4 regions of the Actinomadura rubrobrunea NBRC 15275 genome follow, and region 3 is predicted to be linked to each of the others. Evidence: riboswitches for the same ligand, from Rfam matches in the RefSeq annotation. Region 3 holds a riboswitch; each other region holds the start of a gene.
What was found. A riboswitch is a leader RNA that binds a small molecule or an ion and turns the genes downstream of it on or off. The one in region 3 is predicted to bind cobalamin.
Positions count from the first base shown of each region.

Region 1 (4,372 bases), on a different contig from region 3:
GACCTGGCCGACGGCGACCCGCCGCAGGCCGAGACGTGGCTGCGGCGGGCGGCCGAGGCCGGCCACGTCCCCGCGATGTACAACCTGTGCGTGCTGCTGAACGGGCAGAACCGCTACCAGGAGGCCATCCCGTATCTGCTGAAGGCGTCCGACGCCGGATACCCGCCCGCGATGAACGCCGCCGCCCGTGACCTGCTCGACCAGCGGCGCTACGACGAGGCCGAGCCGCTGCTGCGGGGGGCCGCGGACGCGGGCCTCCCGGCGGCGTTCCGCAACCTCGGCCGGCTGCTGAAGGAGACCGGCCGTCTCGACGAGGCCGAGACCTGGCTGCGGCGCGCCGCGGAGGCCGAGGACGTCGAGGCGGTCACCCTGCTGGCGGAGCTGCTGACGCGGTCAGGCCGCAACGATGAGGCGACCCGCTGGTTGCAGTGGCTCGTCCAGCACGGCTACGCCCACCCGGCTTGAGCGAGGCGCCGGTCCTGCTCTCGTCCGGGCGGGCGGGAGTTGATGAGCGGTGCCGGGCCGCCCGGGGGGAGGTGTCCGGGCGGCCCGGGGCGGTCATCGGCCGCGTTGGAGGCGGCGGGTGGGCAGTTGGCGCACGTTGCGGCGGTGGTGGTGGGCGAATGCGGCGGCCCTGGGGTCGCGGCTGGTGCGCTTCTTGCCCTTTTTCGCGGCCTTGGAGAAGGGGTCGTTGGAGTTGATGTTCAGGTGGATGGCACGCATGTAGGAGTCACCTCCGGGCAGGCTCGTTGAATGCGGCCGCGAAAAGGGCGTATTCGTCTCCGACAACGCCGCAACGGCCGTGAAGACGGCCGGACTGGCCGCGTCTTCGCAGGTTGATGTGGGTGTGCTCGCGCGAGCGGGTGGTCGTGCAGTGGCGGGCTTGTATGGGTGATTCAGGCGCGGGACCGCTCTAGCGAGAGCTCATAGTGATGAATTCAGGGCTGCCGGGCCGCCCGGGGGGAGGTGTCCGGGCGGCCCGGAGTGGTCATCGGCCGCGTTGGAGGCGGCGGGTGGGCAGTTGGCGCACGTTGCGGCGGTGGTGGTGGGCGAATGCGGCGGCCCTGGGGTCGCGGCTGGTGCGCTTCTTGCCCTTTTTCGCGGCCTTGGAGAAGGGGTCGTTGGAGTTGATGTTCAGGTGGATGGCACGCATGTAGGAGTCACCTCCGGGCAGGCTCGTTGAATGCGGCCGCGAAAAGGGCGTATTCGTCTCCGACAACGCCGCAACGGCCGTGAGAGATGGCTGGATGGAGAAGGACCGGAAGACGTCGCCGCTGGTCAACGTGGTGCAGCGGGATCCGGTCAGGTGAGAGGAGGGGAGCGGGCGGCGTGCGTGCCGCGGTTGGCTCAACCCGGAAGATTCACAGCTCCATGCCGAGCATTCAACCTGCCGACGGCATTCGCTGTCAAGACCGTTTTTGCGGCACTCCTCATTTTCAGGCGCGGCCGCGGAAGGCAATGGCGCGACGCGCAGGGCAGGCGCCGCGGACGGCGGGCCGCTTTGCGCTGGTCACACGCGCAGAGCACGCGCGCGCTCAGGACGAGCGGTGCCGTCGGCGGTTTCGGCGGCGTGCGGAAGCGGCGCGGCCTGCCGCCGGCCGCGCCGGTCGAACGGTCGAGGGCCGTTCGCGTGATCAATCGGCCGAGGCGGCGCGGTGGGCCTCGAAGTCCTTGAGCACCTGCTTGCGGACGCGGGTCGGCAGGCGGTCGATGTAGAGCTTGCCGTCCAGGTGGTCCGTCTCGTGCTGGAGGCAGCGGGCGAGCAGGCCGGTGCCTTCGACGGTGATCGGGGCGCCGGTGACGTCGAACCCGTGGCAGGTGGCGCGGTCGGGACGGGCCAGAGGGGCGTGGGCGCCGGGCACGGACAGGCAGCCCTCCTCGCTGTCGTCCAGCCGCCGGTCGGGAAGGTCCGGGAGGACGAGTGTGGGGTTGACCACGACGCCCTTCTGCGACTCGTTGTTCTCGTCCGGGCAGTCGTAGACGAACACGCGCAGGTCCACGCCGATCTGGTTGGCGGCGAGGCCGACCCCTTCGGCCGCGTACATGCTGGCGAACATGTCCTCCACCAGGCGCGCCAGGTCGTCGTCGAACTGCTCGACGGGGCGGCACGGGCGGTGCAGCACGGGTTCGCCCACCAGCGTGATCGGTCTCGCCTGTCCGGTCATCCACGTCCTCCCTCGGTCCGCCTTGCATCGTAGGCGCACCGGGTATGCTCGCCGCTGCGGAAGGTTCATCCGCCGGCCAGCGGCGCGGCGGATGTCGTAAGAGGGAACCCGGTGAGAATCCGGGACTGCCCCGCAGCGGTGTACGGGAACGACCGCCGTCATACGCACTGGGCCGCAGGCGGCCTGGGAAGCGACGGCCAGTAGGACGCAAGCGCCCGTGAGTCCGAAGACCTGCCTCCGCCCGCGCGCCGATCGGCGCGCGGTGTCCACGGCCTCGCGGGAAGGCTCGGGACGCGGGCGTCGATGACACGCCCCCGCCTTGCTCTCTCGTGCGGCCGTGCCATGGCCGGACGAGGGAGAAACGCCATGACATCGACCGTGCTCGGATACCCGCGCATCGGGGCCCAGCGGGAGTTGAAGCGCGCCACCGAGGCGTACTGGGCGGGCCGGATCAGCGAAACCGAACTGCTGCGCACGGCCGGAACGCTGCGACGCGAGGTATGGGACACCCTGCGCGACGCCGGGGTCGACCTGGTGCCGTCCAACACCTTCTCGCTGTACGACCAGGTCCTTGACACCACCGTGATGGTGGACGCCGTCCCCGCCCGGTTCCGGGGGCTGCGAGGGCTGGACGCCTACTTCGCCATGGCGCGCGGCGCCGAAGGGGTGCCGCCGCTGGAGATGACCAAGTGGTTCGACACCAACTACCACTACCTGGTCCCCGAGATCGGGCCGCGCACGCGGTTTCGGCTGGCCGACGGCGCGCGGGCCAAGCCGATCCTCGAATACCTCGAAGCGCGCGAGCTGGGCATCGAGACGCGTCCCGTCCTGGTGGGGCCGCTGACCTACCTGCTGCTGGCCAAGCCGGAGCCGGGGACGGCCACGGATCCGCTGGACCTCCTCGACCCGCTGGTCGAGGTGTACGCGGAGCTGCTGGAGCGGCTCGCGGGGGCGGGCGCGCAGTGGGTGCAGCTGGACGAGCCCGCGCTGGCCGCCGACCGCAGCGAGCGGGAACTGACCGCGCTGGGCCGGGCCTATCACCGGCTCGGCGGGCTGCCGTCCCGGCCGAAGATCCTCGTCGCCACGTACTTCGGGGAGATCGGGCGGGCGCTGCCGGTGCTGGCCGCCACGCGCGTGGAGGCCATCGGCCTGGACTTCGTCGCCGGGCCGGGCAACCTGCAGGCGGTCGCGTCGATCGGAGGGCTGCCGCGCCGCACCGTGGTCGCCGGAGTCGTGGACGGACGCAACGTCTGGCGCACCGACCTGTCGGCGGCGCTGTCCACCTGCGCGGCCCTGCTGGGCCTGGCGGGCGAGGTGGTGGCGAGCACCTCGTGCAGCCTGATGCACGTCCCGCTGGACCTGGACGCCGAGACCGGCCTCGACGACGGCCTGCGGCGGCGGCTGGCGTTCGCGCGGCAGAAGGCGGACGAGGTCGTCGCGATCGGCCGGGCGCTGACGCGCGGATCCGAGGCGATCGCCGCCCGGGCGGCCGAAGACGGGCCGGCCGCGGCGCCGCGCGCCGACTACCGCGTCCGGGCCAGGCTGGACGCGCTCGGGGACGGCACCGTCCGCCCCGACCGGGCGGTGCGGTTCGCCGCGCAGCGGCGGTCGCTGAACCTGCCGCCGCTGGCGACCACGACCATCGGCTCGTTCCCCCAGACCGAGCGGGTCCGCCGGGCGCGCGCCGACCACCGGGCGGGCCGGATCGACGACGCCGCGTACGAGCAGATCATGCGCGCGGAGATCGACAAGGTGATCGACCTCCAGGAGCGGATCGGGCTCGACGTGCTCGTCCACGGCGAACCCGAGCGCAACGACATGGTGCAGTACTTCGCCGAGCGGCTCGACGGGTTCGCCGCCACCCGCAACGGCTGGGTGCAGTCGTACGGCACCCGGTACGTGCGGCCGCCGATCCTGCACGGGGACGTGACCCGTCCGGGCCCCATGACGGTGCGGTGGACGACGTACGCCCAGTCCCGCACCCGCAAGCCCGTCAAGGGCATGCTCACCGGGCCGGTGACCATGCTCGCCTGGTCGTTCGTCCGGGAGGACCAGCCGCTCGCCGCGACGGCCCGGCAGGTGGCGCTGGCGCTGCGCGACGAGATCCGCGACCTGGAGGCCGCCGGGATCGGGGTGATCCAGGTGGACGAGCCCGCGCTGCGCGAACTGCTCCCCCTGCGCCGCGCGGACCGCGCCGCCTACCTCGA
Region 1 is NZ_BCQU01000012.1:27,558-31,929, forward strand. It holds gene AR3_RS05580 (tetratricopeptide repeat protein) at 1-465, shown strand, start outside; gene AR3_RS30305 (hypothetical protein) at 559-723, opposite strand; gene AR3_RS30310 (hypothetical protein) at 989-1,153, opposite strand; gene def (peptide deformylase) at 1,635-2,165, opposite strand; cobalamin riboswitch at 2,209-2,418, shown strand; gene metE (5-methyltetrahydropteroyltriglutamate--homocysteine S-methyltransferase) at 2,532-4,372, shown strand, end outside.
Region 1: it holds a riboswitch for cobalamin, as region 3 does, so the genes downstream of both, metE (5-methyltetrahydropteroyltriglutamate--homocysteine S-methyltransferase) here and AR3_RS20510 (CbtB domain-containing protein) in region 3, are expected to answer to the same signal.

Region 2 (4,372 bases), on a different contig from region 3:
CGGCGAGGGAGCCCGCGGCGAGATCCTCCAGCCGGACGACCTCGGCGCCCAGCCGCCCGCCCAGCTCGGCCGCCAGGCCCAGCCGCACCGGTCCCGACTCGCAGTCGACCACCACCGACGCCACGTCCGCCAGGAGCGCCGCCGCGGCGGCCGGGTCGGGGCCGTGGGTGGCGCGGCCGTCGGTCACCACGACCAGCAGCGGGCGCCGGGACGGGTCGCGCAGCCGCTCGACGCGCAGCACCTCGGCGGCGCGCAGCAGCCCGGCGGCGAGCGGCGTGCGCCCGCCGGTGGGCAGCCGCTCCAGGCGGCGCGCCCCCGCCTCGACCGACGAGGTCGGCGGCAGCACCAGCGCGGCGTCCCGGCCCCGGAAGGTGATCAGGCCGACCTTGTCGCGGCGCTGGTAGGCGTCGAGCAGCAGGCTCAGCACGGCGCCCTTGACGGCGCGCATCCGCCGCCGCGCGGCCATCGAGCCGCTGGCGTCGACGACGAACAGCACGAGGTTGCCCTCGCGCCCCTCCCGCACCGCTTCGCGCAGGTCCTCGGACGCGACGACCAGGCCGGGGCCGGTGCGGCCGCGGGCGCGCTGGTGGGGGGCGGCGGCGCGCAGCGTGGCCGCCAGGTGCAGGTCGCGCGTCCCGGGCCGGGCGCCGGAGACACGGCCGTGCGGGCTGCGCGCCTTGGAACGGCGGCCGGGCGCGCCCGTACCGGTGCCGGGGACGGTGAACAGGCGCGGCTTGTAGGCGGCGTCGGCGGGCGCGGGTTCGTTCTCGCGATCGGCTCCCGCCCGGCCCGACCGGCCGCCGTCGCGCTCCGAGCCCGCCGGCGAACCGGACGGCCGCGCGTCGCCGGACGCGTCGGCCGACGCGTCGGGCCGTCCGCCGCCGGGGCCGCCGGAAGGAGGCGGGTCGTCGTCGGGGGGCTCGGGGGACGGGTCGGCGTGCTCGGCGAGCACCTCGTCGAGCTTGCTCTCGTCCAGGCCGGGGGCGTCGAACGGGTCGCGGCGGCGCCGGTGCGGCAGCGCCAGCCGCGCCGCCGTGCGCACGTCGTCGGCGGTGACCTCGGTGCGGCCGTGCCAGGCGGCCAGCGCGATCGCGGCGCGGGCGGTCACCAGGTCGGCGCGCAGCCCGTCCACCTCGAAGGCGGCGCAGACGGCGGTGATCTGCCGCAGGGCCGCGTCGGTCAGCCGCACCTCCGGCAGCCGGTCGCGCGCGGCGGCGATCCGGGCGGCCAGCTCTGCCTCCCGCTCCGCCCACTCGGCGGCGAACGCGGCCGGGGACTCCTCGAAGCGCAGCCTGCGCCGCACAACCTCGGCGCGCTCGTCCGGGTCGCGGGTGGCGGCGACCTCGACGGTGAGGCCGAACCGGTCCAGCAGCTGCGGACGCAGCTCGCCCTCCTCCGGGTTCATGGTGCCGACCAGCAGGAACCGCGCCGCGTGCCGCACCGACACGCCCTCGCGCTCGACGTGCGACTCGCCCATCGCGGCGGCGTCGAGCAGCAGGTCGACCAGGTGGTCGTGGAGCAGGTTGACCTCGTCGACGTACAGCACCCCGCGGTGCGCGGCGGCGAGCAGGCCCGGCTCGAACGCCTTCACGCCCTCGGCGAGCGCCCGTTCGATGTCGAGGGAGCCGGTGAGCCGGTCCTCGGACGCGCCGACGGGCAGCTCCACCAGCCGCGCGGGCCGCCGCTCCGCCCCGTGCCCGTCGTGGGGTCCGTCGGGGCAGCCGGGGTCGGGGGCGTCCGGGTCGCAGGAGAACCGGCAGCCGGCGACCACCCGCACCGGCGGCAGCAGCCCGGCCAGCGCGCGCACGATCGTCGACTTGGCGGTGCCCTTCTCTCCCCGCACCAGCACGCCGCCCACGCCCGGCGACACCGCGTTGATCAGCAGCGCGAGCTTGAGGTCGGCCATCCCGACGACGGCGGAGAACGGGTAGCGGTGCGGGGCGGTCCGCCGGTCGGTCGCCGGACGGCTCATCGGCCCATCAGACGGGGCATGCCTCATCAATCCTTCCCCTCGGGTGTCCACGCCCGTGGCGGTCAGCTGCGACGGCCGGAGTCTCCTGGCTCCCGGATCACCGTTCCGGCACCGTCCCGGTGAGGGACGGCGCCGCTCCCCCGGCCTTCCAGCGTCGTCGCCGTGGCCTTCCGTGGGGGCGAACTCCCCGGTCACAGTTGCGGGCACAGCCCCGGATTCGCACCGGGTTCCTCCGCATCCGTCGACTGCAAAGCATGGCATACCGCCCGCATCCGCCCAAGTGGCGCCCACCCGGGTGCGATGCGGGCGGGCCCGCGGGGCCGTCGCGCGGGGCCCGGTGCGGTCAGGACGCGCCGGCCACGGCGAACCACACGGCCTTGCCCGGCACGGGCGTGTCCAGACGCGAGAACGTGCGCAGCAGGCCCCAGCGGCCGCGCGACAGCTCGGCGACGATGCTCAGGCCCCGGCCGCAGTCGCCGGACGTCCACGAGTAGCCGGGCAGGGTGGCGTCGCCGAAGGCGTCGAACACGGCGCAGCGCACCTCGGCGGGCGGCCGGGCGCCGCCCTCGTCGGCGCTCAGCCACAGCTCGTGCGGTCCGTGGTCGGCGGCGTGCTGGTAGGCGTTGGTGGCCAGCTCGCTCACCATGACCCGGGCGTCGGCGATCGCGTCCGGCGGCACGGCCAGCGCGGCCAGCGCGTCGGCCAGCAGCGTCCTGGCCCGGCGGGCGCACTCCGGCCCGCGCGGCAAGGTCCAGGCCCAGCCCGATCGGACGTCCGGTCCACCGACGGGCGCCGCGCCCGGCGGAGCGGCGTCATGGATGAGTTCTGACGAGGTGTGCACGGGCCCCTCCCCGCGGTCGAACAGTCTCGGCGGACTACGCGGCCATCTCGTCCCGTTACTGTGGGTCTCCTGGCGGTTACGCTTCCATGCAGCGTCGCGTGAGAATCTCATCCGCGCAACACCGTTCGCGAGATTGCTCTTACCGGGTTCGCCAATCGCGTTGAGAGGTACGGACCGAAACGCCAGACTCTGCCGTCATGACGTACCGGCCGACCGTACGAGGTCGTCGACTGGCCCGGGAGCTTCGCCGCCTGCGCGAGAATCTGGGCCTCACGTTGCAGGACGTGGCGGACCAGCTGAACTGGTCGCGCGCGACGCTGTCGCGCGTGGAGACGGCGCAGACCAGGCCCAAGGTCGGCGACGTCGCGCGGATGCTGGAGCTGTACGGGGTGCCCAGTCCGGAACGGGACGCCCTGATGACGCTGGCCCGCGAGGCGGGCCAGCGCGGCTGGTGGACCGCCTACGCCGACGTCTTCACGGGCAGCTACGTGGCGTTGGAGGACGAGGCGTCCGCCATCCACACCTGGGACCCCCAGCTGGTGCACGGGCTGCTGCAGACCGAGGACTACGCCCGCGCGGTGATCACCGCCGGGCGGATGCTGCCGGGCCCGGTGGAGATCGAACGCCGCGTCGCCGCGCGCAAGGCGCGGCAGGCGCTGCTCGACCGCAAGGACGCGCCCCTGCTGCACGTGGTGCTGGACGAGGCGGTGCTGCACCGCCCCATCGGCGGACCTTCGGTGATGAACGCCCAGCTCAGGAAGCTGGTCACGATGGCCGAGCGCCCGAAGGTGACGGTGCAGGTGCTGCCGTACGGGGCGGGCGAGCACGCGGGACTGGACGGACGCTTCACGATCCTTTCCTTCCCGGACGCCGCCGACCCCGATATCGCCTACGTCGAAGGCACCATGGGTGACGTTTACGTCGAAAGCGCAGAGGAAACAGGCGTACACAGGCGTCGCTTCGACCGCATCGTCGAGGCGGCGTTGTCCCCCGAGGATTCCGCGCACCTCATCATCGAGGCAGCAGGGAGCAGCCCGTGAAGAACCTGCATCGCGAACTCACCCGCGCTCTTTGGCGCAAGTCCACATACAGCGGAAGCGGTGACCAGTGCGTCGAAGTGGCGGCGCTTCCGCACGGTCTGCGCGCGGTCCGCGACTCCAAGGACCCGTCCGGTCCGGCGCTGATCCTTTCGGCGGACGGCTGGCGGGCCCTGGTCCGCACCGCACGCTCCGTATGATCCCCTCGGCGCGGTCGGCGGCCTGCCCTGCCCCGAGCCGCTGACCGCGCCGGCGGACGCCGCCGCCCTTCCCGCCGACTAGAACGTGTTCTAGTATGTGCGCCGTCGATCTCCGGAGGGTGCCTCGTGACCGCGGACCTCAAGCTGGGCCTCAACGTCGGCTACTGGCAGCGCGACCCCGACGACCAGACCGAGACGGTGCTGGCCGCCGAGCGGCTGGGCTACTACGCGGTGTTCACCGCCGAGGCCTACGGCTCGGACGCCTTCACCCCGCTGACGTGGTACGCCGCCCGCACCACGCGCATCAAACTGGGCACCGCGG
Region 2 is NZ_BCQU01000014.1:29,334-33,705, reverse strand. It holds gene AR3_RS06385 (putative cobaltochelatase) at 1-1,972, opposite strand, end outside; cobalamin riboswitch at 2,052-2,204, opposite strand; gene AR3_RS06380 (ATP-binding protein) at 2,316-2,813, opposite strand; gene AR3_RS06375 (helix-turn-helix domain-containing protein) at 3,011-3,853, shown strand; gene AR3_RS06370 (DUF397 domain-containing protein) at 3,850-4,050, shown strand; gene AR3_RS06365 (LLM class F420-dependent oxidoreductase) at 4,177-4,372, shown strand, end outside.
Region 2: it holds a riboswitch for cobalamin, as region 3 does, so the genes downstream of both, AR3_RS06385 (putative cobaltochelatase) here and AR3_RS20510 (CbtB domain-containing protein) in region 3, are expected to answer to the same signal.

Region 3 (4,372 bases):
CTGCAAGCCCAGGTCAGACGGCATGCGGCTCGCCCGTCTCCCCGCACCGCGTCTCATCATGTGAGAAGTCTGGCCACGAATCGGGACAACCGGGGAGACGGGCCGGTACCGTGGTAGACGGTCATGCGCTTCGTGGTACGCATCCTTCGCCGCCGCGGCGGGGCCTGATTCGGCAGGCCGGCGACCCGCCGCGGAGCAGGGTGCTGCCGGCCGTAAGTCCGTCGATCTCTGACACGACCTCCTGACACGACCGACACCACGAGGGACAGCGACCCATGAACGTCGACGTCACCACTTCCGCCCCCGCCGAGGACGCCGCCGAGGAGGCGGCCCGCGCGCTGCAGATCGCCCTGGACCGCCGCGACAACGGCGGCCGGTCCGGCGGCTGACCCCACGCCCGCGCGGGCACGCCGATGGCATGATCGCTCGTGTGGGCACGGGTGAGCGGGCCGGGGCGGACGCCGTCCGGCGGGCGCTGGACGAGGCGGCCCGGCTGGGGCCGTACTTCGAGATCGTCACCGATCCCGCCGAGGAGGCGGACCCCGCCTGGCGCCCGCTGCCGGAACCCGACCCCGCGCGGATCGAGGAGCTGATCGACGCCTACGCGCGGCGGCTGGGCACCCGGGAACGCCGGGTGGCGGCCTCCATCCTGTTCCAAGGGCTCGCGTCGCGGCTGTGGTCGCCCGTGGTGGCGGCGACGGCGCACGGCGTCGTCCCCGACCTGTCCGGGCTGCACTGGCGCTGGGCGCCGGGCGCGCCGATCGCGCTGTGGCTGGCCGACCCGGACGGCTGGCCCGTCCACGGCGACCCCGCCGCCGCGGCGGAGCCGGTGCACCGGACGGTGGTCGAGGAGCAGCTGCGGCCGCTGCGGGCGGGGCTGCTGCGGATCGTCAGGCTCGCCGACGGCCTCCTGTGGGGCAACGCCGCCGCGGCCCTGGCCGGGACGCTGCGCGCGGGCTCCCTGCGGCCCGAGCTGGCCGCGCCGGTCGGGACGCTCGTGCGGCGCCTGTTCGAGCGCGAACCCCTGGCGGGCACCGGCGCGTTCACGCCGGACGGGTTCGTCCGCCGGAGCTGCTGCCTGTACTACCGGGTGCCGCCCGGCGGCGAGATGTGCGGCGACTGCGCCCTCCTGCGCCGCCCGTGACCGTCGCGGCGGCGCAGGAGGACGCCGACGTCAGGCCGCGGCGGCGGTCGCCGCCGACCGCCTCCGGACGGCGCGCTCGCTCAGCACGCCGAACACCGCGCCCAGCGTCGCCCACAGGACGACCTGGACGCCCAGCGACGCGATCCGGAAGTCCCACAGCACCGTGGCCGGGAACCCGTCCGGGATCGCGTCCGGGGTCGGGGTCAGCCGGAACGCCACCGCCAGCACGACCGCGAACCCGGCGGCCGTCGCGATCGCCGCGTTCCACGCCCCCAGCCGGGGCAGCAGGCGGCGGAACACGATCACGGCGGCGACGACGGACAGCACGCCCAGCGCCACCATGCCGAAGTACAGCGCGGTGCGGCCGCCGATCGTCTCGGGGGCGCCGACGGCGGGAGGCGTCGGCGGGTACTTCAGGAAGGGCACGACCTCGACGGCGACGAAGCCGCCGAGCGCCACCAGCGCGGCGGTGGCGCGGGCGCCGAGCGCGCCGACGCGGCCGTAGGCGAACGCGAACGCGATCGCGAACAGCCCGCCGAGCGCGACGCCGTACACGCCGAGCGCGGTGACCAGCCCGGCGGTCTTCTGCACGGTGCGGCTGACGACCTCCTCCTCGTGCCCCGCGTGGGCGGCGGCGGCCGCCTGGGCCTCCTCGAACGCGATGGCGCGGTTCACCTGCGGCTCCCCGTACAGCCAGGCGACGACGAGCGCGAGCGCCGCCGCCGCCAGCCCGGCGAGCATGCCGCGGACCAGCAGTGATCTCATCATCGGCGGATCGGCCCGTCGGTCAGTGGCAGGGGAAGCCGAGCAGGTGGCGGCCGTCATGGGTGAACTCGTGCACCCAGGTGCCGCCGATGAGGGAGGTGGCGCCCTGCTCGGCGCCGACGAAGTAGATCAGCACCGCGCCCAGCACGGCGGCGAACACCGCCCAGGGCAGGATCTCGCGGAGGGGGATGCCGACGGGCGCGGGGCGCTCGCCGGCGGCCGACGTCGACGGAACGGCGGTCTGAGCCATCTCTGAATCTCCTCACGGGGTGCACTCGCCCCGGTACGGGAGGACGACGGGTCAGTGTCCTGACTCCCAGATCGACGCCTCCCGCCGACCTTCCCGCCGGATGTCCGGCCGTGGTCGTCGCGTGGCGGGGGGCTCCCTGGTCACAGTGGCGGGACCGTCCTGGACTCGCACCAGGTTCCTGCTCACCGTCGCCTCGATGTGAACTTGTCGAGGAGAGCGTCCCCTTTGGGGTGGTCCAGCGTCAAGTTCGGGTTTTGTCGCCCCCGTCCGACCTCAGGAGACGGCTTCGCCGTGCTCCAGGTATCTGGTGCCGCCGTCTCGCCGGGCGGCGCAGGCGTGAACGATGCGGCGTGCGAGGCGGGGGATCGTCAGGTCGTGGACCCGTGCGACGTCGTGGAAGCCGTAGCCGCTGAGCTCGTCCGGGGCGAGCTCGATCTTGTCGCGGTGCTCGGCCGTGAGAAGACCGCCGTCGAAGATGAACAGCACCTTGTCGCCTTCGGCCCGGCTCGGTGCCCAGTCGGCGACGAGCAGGCGCCCGATCGGCGGTGTGATGCCGAGCTCCTCCCGCACCTCGCGGGCGGCCGCCTCCTTCGGCGTCTCGCCGCGCTCGATGTAGCCGCCGGGAATGTCCTGGTAGGACTTGTAGGTCGGAACGACCAGCAGAACGCGGTCCTGCTCGTCGAAGAACAGCACACCGGCGGCCGCGTACGGTCGGGCGAAGCCGTCTGCCGGGTCCGTGGTCACAGGCACGACTGTAGAAGGCGGGGGCGGCCGACCTTCATCCTTCGGTCGGGAAGGCGGCGGGGCGGGGCTCGGGCGAGACATGCGTTCCGGAAAGTGAGACTGATGCTCACGCACTGAGACGTTTGCAGTAGAGTGCGCGCATGGCTTCCCGCAGCATCCGCCTGGCCGTCATCCCTGGTGACGGGATCGGCCCCGAGGTCGTCGCCGAGGGCCTGAAGGTTCTGGACGCCGTCGCGCCGGCCCACGACCTGAAGTTCGAGCGGACCACCTACGACCTGGGCGCGGCCCGCTGGCACCGGACCGGCGAGACGCTGCCGGACGCGGTGCTGGAGGAGCTGCGCGGCCAGGACGCGATCCTGCTGGGCGCGGTCGGCGACCCGAGCGTGCCGAGCGGGGTGCTGGAGCGCGGGCTGCTGCTGCGGGCCCGGTTCGAGCTGGACCACTACGTCAACCTGCGGCCGGTCAAGCTGTTCCCCGGCATGGACACGCCGCTGTCGGGGGTCAAGCCCGAGGACGTCGACATGGTCGTCGTCCGGGAGGGCACCGAGGGCCCGTACGCGGGCGTCGGCGGCGTGCTGCGCAAGGGCACCCCGCAGGAGATCGCCACCCAGGAGAGCGTCAACACCGCCTACGGCGTCGAGCGCGTCGTGCGCTACGCCTTCGAGGTGGCGGCGTCCCGGCCCCGGCGCAAGCTGACCCTCGTCCACAAGGACAACGTGCTCACCTTCGCCGGCGACCTGTACCAGCGCACCGTCAAGCGGGTCGGCGAGGAGTACCCGCAGGTCACCACCGACTACGTGCACGTGGACGCGGCCACGATGTTCTTCGTGACCATGCCGCAGCGGTTCGACGTGATCGTCACCGACAACCTGTTCGGCGACATCATCACCGACCTCGGCGCCGCCATCGCCGGCGGCATCGGCCTGGCCGCCTCCGGCAACGTCAACCCCGACCGCACCGCGCCGTCGATGTTCGAGCCGGTGCACGGCAGCGCCCCCGACATCGCCGGGCAGGGCAAGGCCGACCCCACCGCCACCATCCTGTCGGTGGCGATGCTGCTGGACCACATCGGCGCGCCCGAGGCCGCCCGCCGGGTCGAGCGCGCCGTCGCCGACGACCTGGCCGCCCGGCGCGGCCGCCCCGCCCGGGGCACCGCCGAGATCGGCGACGCGATCGCCGAGCGAGTATCCGGCTAGGGCGCGCCCCGGCCGGACCGCGAATCGTTGTAGCAGCACTCGCGACCCAAGCCACCCGAACCGGGCGCGCCGTCACGGCGCGCCCGGTTCTTCGTGTGCGCCGTGATCAGGGAGCAGGGCTGGACGAAGTACGACAATGAGGATAGGAATGCCCGAACGGCAACGGGGCCGGTCGGGCGATCCGGGAGAGGACCCACGATGAGCAGCACGCTGGACTTCGACATCAGGCTCTCCGAGCGGCCGCGCAGCGCCGCCGAGCGCGAGGCGATCCTG
Region 3 is NZ_BCQU01000069.1:20,612-24,983, reverse strand. It holds gene AR3_RS20520 ((2Fe-2S)-binding protein) at 419-1,144, shown strand; gene AR3_RS20515 (CbtA family protein) at 1,175-1,912, opposite strand; gene AR3_RS20510 (CbtB domain-containing protein) at 1,932-2,159, opposite strand; cobalamin riboswitch at 2,192-2,382, opposite strand; gene AR3_RS20505 (NUDIX domain-containing protein) at 2,433-2,903, opposite strand; gene AR3_RS20500 (3-isopropylmalate dehydrogenase) at 3,044-4,099, shown strand; gene AR3_RS20495 (branched-chain amino acid aminotransferase) at 4,298-4,372, shown strand, end outside.

Region 4 (4,372 bases), on a different contig from region 3:
GCCATGGCCTTCCGCGTCTCGGCGGCGGTCAGCGCGGGTTGGCCTGGGACTGGGCGCGGACGGGCTGCGAGCCGAAGGCGGTCAGGAAGCGGTCGCGGAAGTCGCTCATCCGCCAGACGGGGGACCGGCGCCCCGGCTTGAGGCCGTCCTGCCAGCCCCAGTCCGAGATCCGGTCGAGGACCTCGCGGTCGCGGGCCACGATCGTGACGGGGACGTCGCGGCTCGCGTCCTCCCCGGTGATCGTCGGCGCGGGCTGGTGGTCGCCGAGGAAGACCAGCACCAGGTCGTCGTCGCCGTAGGTCTCCACGTACGAGATCAGCGTGCTCAGCGTGTACTCGATCGACTTGCGGTACTCGCCGCGGATCTTGTCGTTGGGCGGCCACTTGGCGGCCTTCAGGCTCACCCCGCCCTGGGCGTGGAAGATCGAGCCGTCCCCGACCTGCTTCCAGTCGACCAGGCGCGGGATGGCGGCCCAGGGGGCGTGGCTGGACACCAGCTCGATCTCGGCCATGACCGGCGTCGTGCGCCCCTCGCGCTCGCGCTCGACGCGTTGGAAGAACGACAGCGTGTACTGGTCGGGCATGGTCGCGTACGCCCAGCGCGGCCCGCGGTACCCGAGGGTGCGGTAGTCGTAGATCTGGTCGTAGCCGAAGAACCGGCCCTCCGGCCAGGCCCGGGTGATGGCGGGCATGAGGCCGACGGTCCGCCAGCCCGCCCGGCCGAAGGCGCGGTTGAGCGTCAGCCGGTCGGTGGCGACCAGGTTCTGGTACCGCTGCTGGTTGTCGATCCACAGGCCGGACAGCAGCGTGGCGTGGGCCAGCCAGCTCCCCCCGCCCATCGTGGAGGAGGTGAGCCAGCCGCTGCGCGCGTGGAAGCCGGCCTTGCGCAGGCGTTCCCCGCCCGCGTCGAGCACCGCGCCGACCTGGGCGGAGAACTGCGGGTCCTCCACGGCGTCGCGGCCGTAGCTCTCGACGAAGGCGATCACCACGTCCTTGCCGCGCAGGCCGGTCAGCAGCTTGTCGCCCGGCGTGGCGCGGAAGTCGTCCACGGCCGCCTGCCGGGCGAACACCTCCTTGTCGTGCAGGCCCCTGCGCACCTTGAGCGCGCGGCTGTAGGCGAGCTTGGCGGTGTTCGACGACGCGACCGGGACCCCCGGGACGAGCTGCGCGCCGAACACGGCGCCGACGCTCCACACCGCCCACAGCACCACGACGGCGCGGGCCGCCAGGACGTCGTGCCGGGCCGCGACGCCCGCGAGCCGCATCGCGGCCAGCGCCATGACGACGATCACGCCGACCGCCAGCGCCGCCGCGCCCGCCGCCAACGCGACGGCGCTCGCGCCGCCGTGCTCCCCGGTGACGAACTCCAGGCCCGCCTCGAGGAAGGCCCAGTCCAGCACCGGATCCCACGGGCGGACCAGCACCTGGTAGAAGCCCATGTCGACGATCTTCACCACGAGCAGCGCGCCCAGCGCGGCGCCGCCGCACCCCGCCGCGATCCGCCGGGCCCGCCCGCGCAGGGCCAGCACGACGACCACGCCGAGCACCCCCTCGATCGGCACGCGGGCGAACGCGCCGGGGGTGATCTCGCTCAGCCGGTTCGGCGTGAGCAGGGCGAACGCGACGAGCAGGAACGCCAGGACGGTGACGGTCCGCGGAACGACGCGGTGCCGTCGGAGCCACCCCGCCGTGCCCCGGTGTTCGCCGTCGCCCGCGCCTTGAGCACGGCCGCCGTCCTTGCCGTCCGCGGCGGCGCCTTCGCCCGGCGCAGCGCCGTCGTCGGCCGGCGTCTCCGGTCCCCGGGGAGAACGCGTGAAGAGGGACAAGGGGCCTCCCAAGCCAAGCAATGCTGATCAGTGTCTGCGCATGCCGGCCCGCAGGGAAACCGGTCCGCGCTGCCCATCCTGTGTACGGCACCCCCGCCGGACCGGTTCAGCCGCGCCGACGCCGTCGGACGCGCCCGCCGTGCGGGCCCCTGCTGGAAGCTACGATGACGGCCGACGGCAGGGGAGGAACCCGGTGCGAATCCGGGGCTGTCCCGCAACTGTGACCGGGGAGTCCGCCTCCACGCAGGGCCACGGCGTCGGATGAGGCGTTCGCGGTGAAGGGAGGATCGCCTCACGGCCAGGGTGTCGTCCCTGGCCGGACACGCTGGAAGGCCGGAGGCCGAGACGACGATCCGGGAGCCAGGAGACTCCGCGCCGTCGTCGACCTCGTCACCGAGCCGGGGCGCGGACCCCGGAGGAGGCCCTGCCGATGCGTGTTCTGCTGCTGTCCACCGCCGACACCGAGCTGCTCGCCGCCCGCGCGGCCGACGCGGGCTACGTGACGGCCAACCCGATGCGGCTCGACGCCGACGCCGTCGACCGGCTCGCCGAGGACGCCGACGTCGCCGTCGTCCGGCTGCTGGGCGGCCGCAAGACCTGGCCGGAGGGGGTGGAGCGGCTGCGGCGCGGCGACCTGCCCGTGGTCTTCCTCGGCGGCGAGGCCGACCCGGACGCCGAGCTGATGGCGCTGTCCACCGTCCCCGCCGGGGTGGCCGCGGAGGCGCTGGGCTACCTGCGGGAGGGCGGCGTCGCCAACCTCAGGGAGCTGGCGCGGTTCCTCTCCGACACCGTGCTGCTGACGGGCGAGGGCTTCGCGCCGCCCGTCCCGACGCCGGCGTACGGGGTGCACGGGTCGTATGAACTCGACCCGGCCAAGCCCACGGTCGGCGTCGTCTTCTACCGCGCCCACGAGCTGTCGGGCAACACCGCGTTCGTCGACGTCCTGTGCCGGCAGATCGAGGAGCAGGGGGCCAACGCGCTGCCGGTGTTCTGCGGGTCGCTGCGCGGAGCCGACCCGGGCCTGCTTGACCTCCTCGAGCAGGCCGACGCGCTGGTCGCCACGGTGCTGGCGGCGGGCGGCGCGGTCGCGTCCCGGGCGAGCGCGGGCGGCGAGGAGGACTCCTGGGACGTCGGCGCGCTGGCCGCCCTGGACGTGCCCGTCGTCCAGGGCCTGTGCCTGACCACGCCCCGCGCCGCCTGGGAGGAGTCGGACGGGGCGCTGTCGCCGATGGACGCGGCCATGCAGGTCGCGATCCCCGAGTTCGACGGACGCCTCATCTCCGTGCCGTTCTCCTTCAAGGAGGAAGGGCCGGACGGCATCCCCGTGTACGCGGCCGACCCGGAGCGCGCCGCCCGCGTCGCCGGGATCGCCGTGCGGCACGCCCGCCTGCGACACGTGCCGAACGACCGCAAACGCGTCGCGATCGTCCTGTCGTCGTACCCGACCAAGCACTCGCGCGTCGGCAACGCCGTCGGACTCGACACGCCCACCTCGGCCGTGCGGCTGCTGCGCGCGATGGCCGCCGCGGGCTACCGGCTCGGCGACGACGACGCCTACTGGAGCGATCCCGACTCGGGCGACGCCCTCATCCACGCGCTGATCGAGGCCGGCGGCCACGACGTGGAGTGGCTCACCGAGGAGCAACTGCGCAACGCCCCCGCCCGGGTGCCCCTCGACGCCTACCTGCGCTGGTTCGAGGCGCTGCCGGAGCCGCTGCGCGAGCGCATCCGCGCGCACTGGGGCGATCCGCCCGGCGAGCTGTACGTGGACGGCGACGACATCGTCCTGGCGGCGCTGCGGTTCGGCAACGTCGTGCTGATGATCCAGCCGCCGCGCGGCTTCGGCGAGAACCCGGTGGCGATCTACCACGACCCCGACCTGCCGCCGTCCCACCACTACCTGGCCGCCTACCGCTGGCTGGACGAGGAGTTCCAGGCCGACGCGATCGTGCACCTCGGCAAGCACGGCACGCTCGAATGGCTGCCCGGCAAGGGGCTCGGGCTGTCGGCCGAATGCGCGCCGGACGCCGTGCTGGGCGGCGTCCCGCTCGTCTACCCGTTCATCGTCAACGACCCCGGCGAGGGCACGCAGGCCAAGCGCCGCGGCCACGCCACCGTCGTCGACCACCTCGTCCCGCCGATGGCGCGCGCCGAGACCTACGGCGACCTGGCCAAGCTGGAGCAGCTGCTCGACGAGTACGCCACCGTCGCCGAACTGGACCCGGCCAAGCTCCCCGCGGTGCGCGCCCAGATCTGGACGCTCGTGCAGGCCGCGCAGCTGCACCACGACCTGCACCAGGAGGAGATGCCGGGCGAGGACGAGTTCGACGACTTCATCCTGCACATCGACGGCTACCTGTGCGAGGTCAAGGACGTGCAGATCCGCGACGGCCTGCACATCCTCGGCCAGGAGCCGGTCGGCGCGCCCCGGGTCAACCTCGTGCTGGCCGTGCTGCGCGCCGCCCAGGTGTGGGGCGGCGTCGCCGGCGCCATGCCGGGCCTGCGGTCGGCGCTCGCCGCCGAGCACGGCCTGGACGAGAAGGCGCT
Region 4 is NZ_BCQU01000014.1:4,706-9,077, forward strand. It holds gene AR3_RS06280 (alkaline phosphatase family protein) at 29-1,825, opposite strand; cobalamin riboswitch at 2,009-2,196, shown strand; gene cobN (cobaltochelatase subunit CobN) at 2,256-4,372, shown strand, end outside.
Region 4: it holds a riboswitch for cobalamin, as region 3 does, so the genes downstream of both, cobN (cobaltochelatase subunit CobN) here and AR3_RS20510 (CbtB domain-containing protein) in region 3, are expected to answer to the same signal.